Regions from separate parts of the Thalassotalea sp. LPB0316 genome, predicted to be linked through region 1. Evidence: predicted binding sites of a transcription regulator. Region 1 holds the regulator's gene; the other holds the start of a gene.
What was found. Region 1 encodes NrdR, which represses ribonucleotide reductase genes. Its sites were predicted from a motif close to AAACACNANATNTNGTGTTT; they were not measured.

Region 1 (3,425 bases):
GAATTGTACCAAGCAATGACTGACGAAACCGCTCGTCAAGAAGCGCATATTGAACTAATTGCATCTGAAAACTACTGTAGCCCGCGCGTTCTTGAAGCTCAAGGCTCTCAATTAACTAACAAATACGCAGAAGGTTACCCAGGTAAGCGTTATTACGGTGGCTGTGAGTATGTTGATAAAGCCGAAGCATTAGCAATCGAACGCGCTAAGCAATTATTTGGTGCAGATTACGCAAACGTGCAGCCGCATGCTGGTTCTCAAGCAAATGCTGCAGTTTTCCAAGCGTTAGTAACGCCAGGCGGCAAAGTATTAGGTATGAGCCTAGCGCATGGTGGTCACTTAACGCACGGTTCACACGTTAACTTCTCAGGTAAATCATATGAAGCAATTCAATACGGCTTACACCCTGAAACAGGCGATATTAATTACGAAGAAATTGAGCGTTTAGCACAAGAGCACAAACCAGAAATGATCATTGGCGGTTTCTCAGCGTTCTCAGGTATTGTTGATTGGGCACGTATGCGTAAAATCGCAGACAGTGTTGGTGCTTACTTCATGGTAGATATGGCACACGTTGCTGGCTTAGTAGCCGCTGGTTTATACCCTAACCCTGTACCACATGCACACGTTGTAACAACAACTACTCACAAAACATTAGCTGGCCCACGTGGTGGTTTAATCGTTTCTGGTTGTGGTGACGAAGAAGTTTACAAAAAGTTAAACTCTGCGGTCTTCCCTGGTGGTCAAGGTGGTCCATTAATGCACGTAATCGCTGCTAAAGCGGTAGCGTTTAAAGAAGCATTGGAGCCAGAGTTCAAAGCATACCAACAAAAAGTCTTAGACAACGCTAAAGCTATGGTCGCTGTGTTACAAGAGCGCGGTTACAAAGTGGTATCTAACGGCACTGAAAACCACTTGTTATTACTTGATTTAATCGACAAAGATATCACAGGTAAAGACGCAGATGCTGCGTTAGGTAATGCGCACATTACCGTAAACAAAAACTCTGTACCAAACGATCCTCGTTCGCCATTTGTTACTTCTGGTCTTCGTTTAGGTACACCTGCAATTACTCGCCGTGGCTTTGGTATTGAAGAAACTAAGCAGTTAACTGGCTGGATTTGTGACATCTTAGATGACATTGAAAACCAAGATGTTATCGCCAAAGTTCGCGAAGAAGTTACGGCTTTATGTAAGCGTTTTCCGGTATACGGTTAATCGCGTTTTAAAAACAAACTAATTCCACATTTTTTATGCAATTAGTTTAAAATGGTCGCAGTTAGCGGCCATTTTTGTTTGTAAATCATTATGTATTGTCCCTTTTGTTCTGCTCAAGAAACCAAAGTTATCGACTCGCGATTAGTGGCTGATGGCCACCAAATTCGCCGTCGTCGAGAATGTGTAAAGTGTCATGAGCGTTACACCACCTTTGAAACGGCTGAATTATTGATGCCGCGTATTATTAAACGCGACGGTTCACGTGAGCCGTTTAACGAAGATAAGCTAAGAAACGGTTTAGTGCGCGCGCTTGAAAAACGCCCCGTTAGTGTTGAAGAAACCGAAAACGCAATCAACAAATTGAAATCGCAATTACGCGCAACAGGCGAGCGTGAAGTTGATAGCGAAATGGTCGGTAATATCTTAATGGAGCAACTGAAAAAGCTCGATAAAATTGCTTATATTCGCTTTGCTTCGGTGTATCGTTCGTTTGAAGATATTCGCGAATTTGGTGAAGAAATCGCTCGGTTAGATGATGACTAAAGACATTCAACAGTCACAAGCTGATATCGACCGCCAATATATGCAATTGGCGATTGATTTAGCCAAAAAAGGCCACTTCACAACATCACCGAATCCAAGGGTGGGCTGTGTCATCGTTAACCATGGTGAAATCGTTGGCCAAGGCTTTCACGAAAAAGCCGGCGAAGGTCACGCCGAAGTACACGCGTTAGACAGTGCCGGCGAGCAAGCAATTGGCGCAACCGCTTATGTAACACTTGAGCCGTGCAGCCACTATGGTCGAACGCCGCCATGTGCATTAGGTCTAGTGAATGCACAAGTAAAACGCGTCGTAGTGGCTATGGTTGATCCAAACCCTCAGGTTTCTGGTAATGGCATTAAGCTGCTTGAAGAGGCTGGTATTGAAGTAACGGTTGGCGTGTTAGAAGCTCAGGCAGAGGCTTTAAACCCAGGTTTTATAAAGTTAATGAGAACTGCAATGCCTTATGTGCGTTGTAAACTTGCAGCAAGCCTAGATGGTAAAACAGCAATGGCTAGTGGTGAGAGCAAGTGGATTACTGGTGAGCAGGCGCGTGAAGATGTGCAACGACTTCGAGCGCAAAGTTGCGCGGTGTTAACCTCTGCACAATCTGTACTCACCGATAACGCGAAAATGAATGTGCGTTGGCAGCAATTAGGCGATTTAAAAAACAGCTATCCAGAAGAGAAGCTAAGGCAACCGGTGAGAGTTGTGCTAGATAGCAAGAATCGCTTAACACCTGATCTCGAGTTATTTTCAATCTCGTCAAAAATAATAATTGTTGGAACTGGCCTTGAAAACAAACATCAGTGGCCACATTTTGTCGAACATATCACGGTAAAAAGTGCATCAGGACAAATCGATTTAGCCGATTGTTTGCAACAATTAGCTAAGCGGGGCTTCAATGATATCCTAGTAGAATGTGGGGCGACCCTTGCAGGTGCGTTTATTGAGCAATCGTTAATCGATGAACTTATTTTATATCAAGCGCCTAAACTCATTGGCGGCGATGGTAAAAACCTGATTGAAATGCCATCGGTACAGCAACTAGCACAAGCCAAACAATTGGCCATAACGTCAATGACGATGGTCGGCAATGACATTAAAATCGTTGCCAAAATAACAGAGAGTTAAACTATGTTTACTGGAATTATTGAAGCGATAGGCACGGTAAAAGCCATTAATATCTCGTCAATGGGAGCGCGCATTACACTTGAGGTTGGCTCGCTTGACATGAGTGATGTAAAACTTGGTGACTCCATCGCTACTAATGGTATTTGCTTAACGGTTGTTGATTTTGATAACAAACACTTTAGCGCCGATGTTTCTAATGAAACGCTAAAGCGCACTGGCTTTGCCAACTATAGCGTAGGCCAACGTGTTAACCTTGAAAAAGCGATGTTACCAACCACGCGATTTGGCGGTCATATAGTATCTGGCCATGTTGATGCGGTGGTTGAAATCGCTCAGATAAACGATAATGGCAATGCCAAAGATTACTGGCTTGCCATGCCGAGTGATATCGCACCTTATATTGCTGAAAAAGGCTCTATCACGGTTGATGGCGTCAGCTTAACGGTCAATAGTTTAACCGAAGATCAATTTCGTTTGACGATAGTGCCTCATACCGCTGAGCAAACCATCATGCCGAGCTATAGCAGTGGTA
Region 2 (3,425 bases), 1.0 Mb from region 1:
TACATAGTGCAATTTCACCTTCAGGATCGTTAACATCGCTTAATGGCTTAGTTGGCAAGGCAATTTCTAAACATAAGTTCGACTGTCTAATCGGCGCTTGCTCTGCAATAAATGGACTGTGCGTATTGCAGTGGTCAACGTTTTGTAAATAAATACGACCTGTACTTGCGCGCTCTTGAGCGAATAAGCTAAATAATTCTAACGCCTTAATGCGCTTTTTGCGGATCGACTCATCTTGCTCGTATTTAAGGTATAACGCTTCGAATTTGTCTTGATCTTCAAAGAACGCATCGTATAAACCAGGTACGTCACTTGGGCTAAATAGCGTAATCGACTCGCCTTTGATCAAGCGTTGATACATTAATTTGTTAAATTGAACACCGTAATCTAAATGACGAACTCGGTTTTCTTCAACCCCACGGTTGTTCTTCAATACGAGTAAGCTTTCAACTTCTAAGTGCCACAAAGGATAGAATAGGGTAGCAGCACCACCGCGAACGCCGCCTTGAGAACAGCTTTTAACCGCTGTTTGGAAGTGTTTGTAAAATGGGATACAACCTGTATGGAAAGCTTCACCATTGCGAATAGCACTTCCCAAAGCGCGAATACGACCCGCGTTGATACCAATACCAGCGCGTTGTGATACGTATTTTACAATCGAACTCGATGTTGCGTTAATTGAGTCTAAGCTATCGCCACATTCAATCAATACACATGATGAGAACTGACGTGTTGGCGTGCGTACACCGGCCATAATTGGCGTAGGTAATGAAATTTTAAAGGTTGAAATTGCGTTGTAGAAGCCTTTGATGTAATCGAGGCGTACTGCTTTGTCATACTTGGCGAATAAACAAGCCGCCACTAACATATATAAAAACTGTGCGCTTTCGTATATTTCACCCGTAACGCGGTTTTGTACCAGGTATTTACCTTCTAATTGCTTGACTGCAGCGTAGCTGAAGTTTAAATCGCGCGAATGGTCGATAAATGCTTCCATCGCTTCAAAATCTTCTTTGCTATAGTCTTGGGTTAAGTGCTGGTCATACTTACCCAATTCAACCATATTTAATACGTGCTCGTATAATTTGGGTGGTTCAAACTGGCCGTAAGCTTTTTTACGCAAGTGGAAGATCGCTAAACGAGCAGCTAAGTACTGATAGTCTGGTGACTCTTCTGAAATCAAGTCGGCAGCCGATTTGATAATTGTTTCATGAATATCTTCAGTTTTAATACCATCGTAAAACTGAATGTGCGATTTAAGTTCAACTTGAGACACAGAAACATCTTCGAGATTTTCTGCTGCCCATGCGATGACTTTGTGAATTTTTTCAAGATCAATGGCTTCTTTCTCACCATTGCGTTTTGTGACGAAGAGGTTGCTGTTCATGAAAGTCCTGTAAATCTTTTGTTATTGTTGTTCTATTAAAGATTGTTAACGAGAATCCTATATAGTGTGCTGAATAAATCTTAAACACAAGATATAGGGCTGATTCAAATTATAATCACAAGATAATGGGGTTTAGTACGGTTTGCAAGGGTAAAAAGATGACAATTTTTCACCTGTAAAACACACTGGTCAATCTTGTTAGTAGTAACTAACTTAGCAGTACGTCAAACGATAGCTATTGTAAAAACGCAACTGTTATTTTGATAAATTTCTATTAATAGAATTATTTAAATTATTTTACCTGAACTTTTATACACTTTTGTAATAAGAAGAATTAAATTCTTTTAAAACAAATGATTAGCTTGTTTGGTTATAGTTTGTGCGATCTGCTGTAAAAATAATCTGATGCAAATCTTCGGTAGTTTTGGCGAAAATATCAGCATGCCATTGGTTACATTTTGCATGATCTAAAATATAACCCCAGCCGGCAATTACCGTGGTCATATTTGCAGCGTTACCTGCTTCGATATCTCGCGGCGCATCTCCAATATAAAGACAATTTTCTGGTTTAACGTTGAGCGCTTGACAAGCGACGTGCATAGGTAATGGGTCTGGCTTTTTCTTAGCGAGTGAATCACCGCCAAGATTTATTGCACTGTCCGCTAACAGCGGGAAGTGCGGCAATAATTCATTCGTTAGGCCGATAGGCTTATTAGTGATGATCCCCCAAGGGATAGCTGCTTGAGAAAGTGATTGAAGGGTATCTTCAAGACCAGCGTAAATTTTAGTGTGTGTCGCGATATTCTGTTGGTAATACTCGAGAAACTCTGCCCGCAATTGCTCGTAGTCGTAATTATCAAGTAAATCACCAAAGCCCAAACGCAATAGCCCCAATGCGCCATCGGAGGCAACAGGTCGGTAATCATTTGGCGCAACGAGCGGCAATTGGTATTGCGTTAAAACGAAGTTGAGCGCCGCACCCAGATCGTCAGCTGTATCTAAAATCGTACCGTCTAAGTCGAATAGGACGGCTTCTATCGGATGGTTAACTTTCTTCATAGCTTTTTACAACACAAAATGTAATTAACGTCTAGACCAGGTGCTAGCTTGTGGTTTTCGGTGATAGGATTGTAATGTATTCCCGTTGCATCAACACATTTTAAATCATATTGTTCTGCCCAGCCGATTAGGGTTGATGGGCGAATAAAGCTGTCGTGGTGATGAGTCCCCTCTGGTACTATTTTTAATACCTTTTCTGCGGCAAAGATTGCTAATAAATAACTCTTAATCGTTTTATTCAAGGTTGAAAAAAACACATAACCACCAGGCTTAACCATATCGCTACAGGCTTTGATAATTGACTCAGGATCCGGTACGTGCTCTAACATTTCCATACACGTGACAATATCGTAGGTTTGTGGATTAGTTTGTGCTTTTTCTTCAGCGGTAATTTTTTGATAATCAACTTTAGTACCGCTTTCAAGGGCGTGAAGTTTAGCAACGTTAAGCGGCTCTTCTCCCATATCGATACCGGTGACATCAGCACCAAGCTTAGCGAGGCTTTCAGCGAGTATACCGCCACCACAACCTACGTCGATTGCTTTTTTACCGAATAATTCGCCAACGTGTTGAATAATGAATTGGCGGCGTAACGGGTTAATTTGATGTAACGGCTTGAAATTGCCTTCTAAATCCCACCATTCATGGGCGACTTCTTCAAATTTGGCAATTTCGGCGAGATCAACATTTACTTCTTTAGACATTTCGGTTGGCTTATTTGGTAATTTTTCGTTAGATTCTAAAACAATTAAGCTAGCTCGCAAAGCTGTGAGTTAATAAAAACAACAATAAATAAGAAAGCCCTATGTCTGAAAATAAATTTAAGCGAGTTATCGGCCGGCTAGGTGTAGCTGCGCTCGCTATTAATGGCTTAATTGGTGCGGGTATTTTTGCCTTACCGTCAGCAGCAGCAGGAATAGCAGGGCTGTTTAGCCCTTGGATGTTTTTACTGTGTAGCCTGTTGATGGCCACTATATTG

Region 2: the regulator NrdR is predicted to act here: its motif matches at 1,470-1,489, upstream of nrdA (class 1a ribonucleoside-diphosphate reductase subunit alpha).

The regions. Positions count from the first base shown of each region.
Region 1 is NZ_CP062946.1:1,388,999-1,392,423, forward strand. Features, by position in the region: gene glyA (serine hydroxymethyltransferase) at 1-1,218, shown strand, start outside; gene nrdR (transcriptional regulator NrdR) at 1,309-1,761, shown strand; gene ribD (bifunctional diaminohydroxyphosphoribosylaminopyrimidine deaminase/5-amino-6-(5-phosphoribosylamino)uracil reductase RibD) at 1,754-2,893, shown strand; gene LP316_RS06120 (riboflavin synthase) at 2,897-3,425, shown strand, end outside.
Region 2 is NZ_CP062946.1:2,394,919-2,398,343, forward strand. Features, by position in the region: gene nrdA (class 1a ribonucleoside-diphosphate reductase subunit alpha) at 1-1,387, opposite strand, end outside; gene LP316_RS10660 (HAD family hydrolase) at 1,745-2,446, opposite strand; gene ubiG (bifunctional 2-polyprenyl-6-hydroxyphenol methylase/3-demethylubiquinol 3-O-methyltransferase UbiG) at 2,443-3,150, opposite strand; gene LP316_RS10670 (APC family permease) at 3,252-3,425, shown strand, end outside.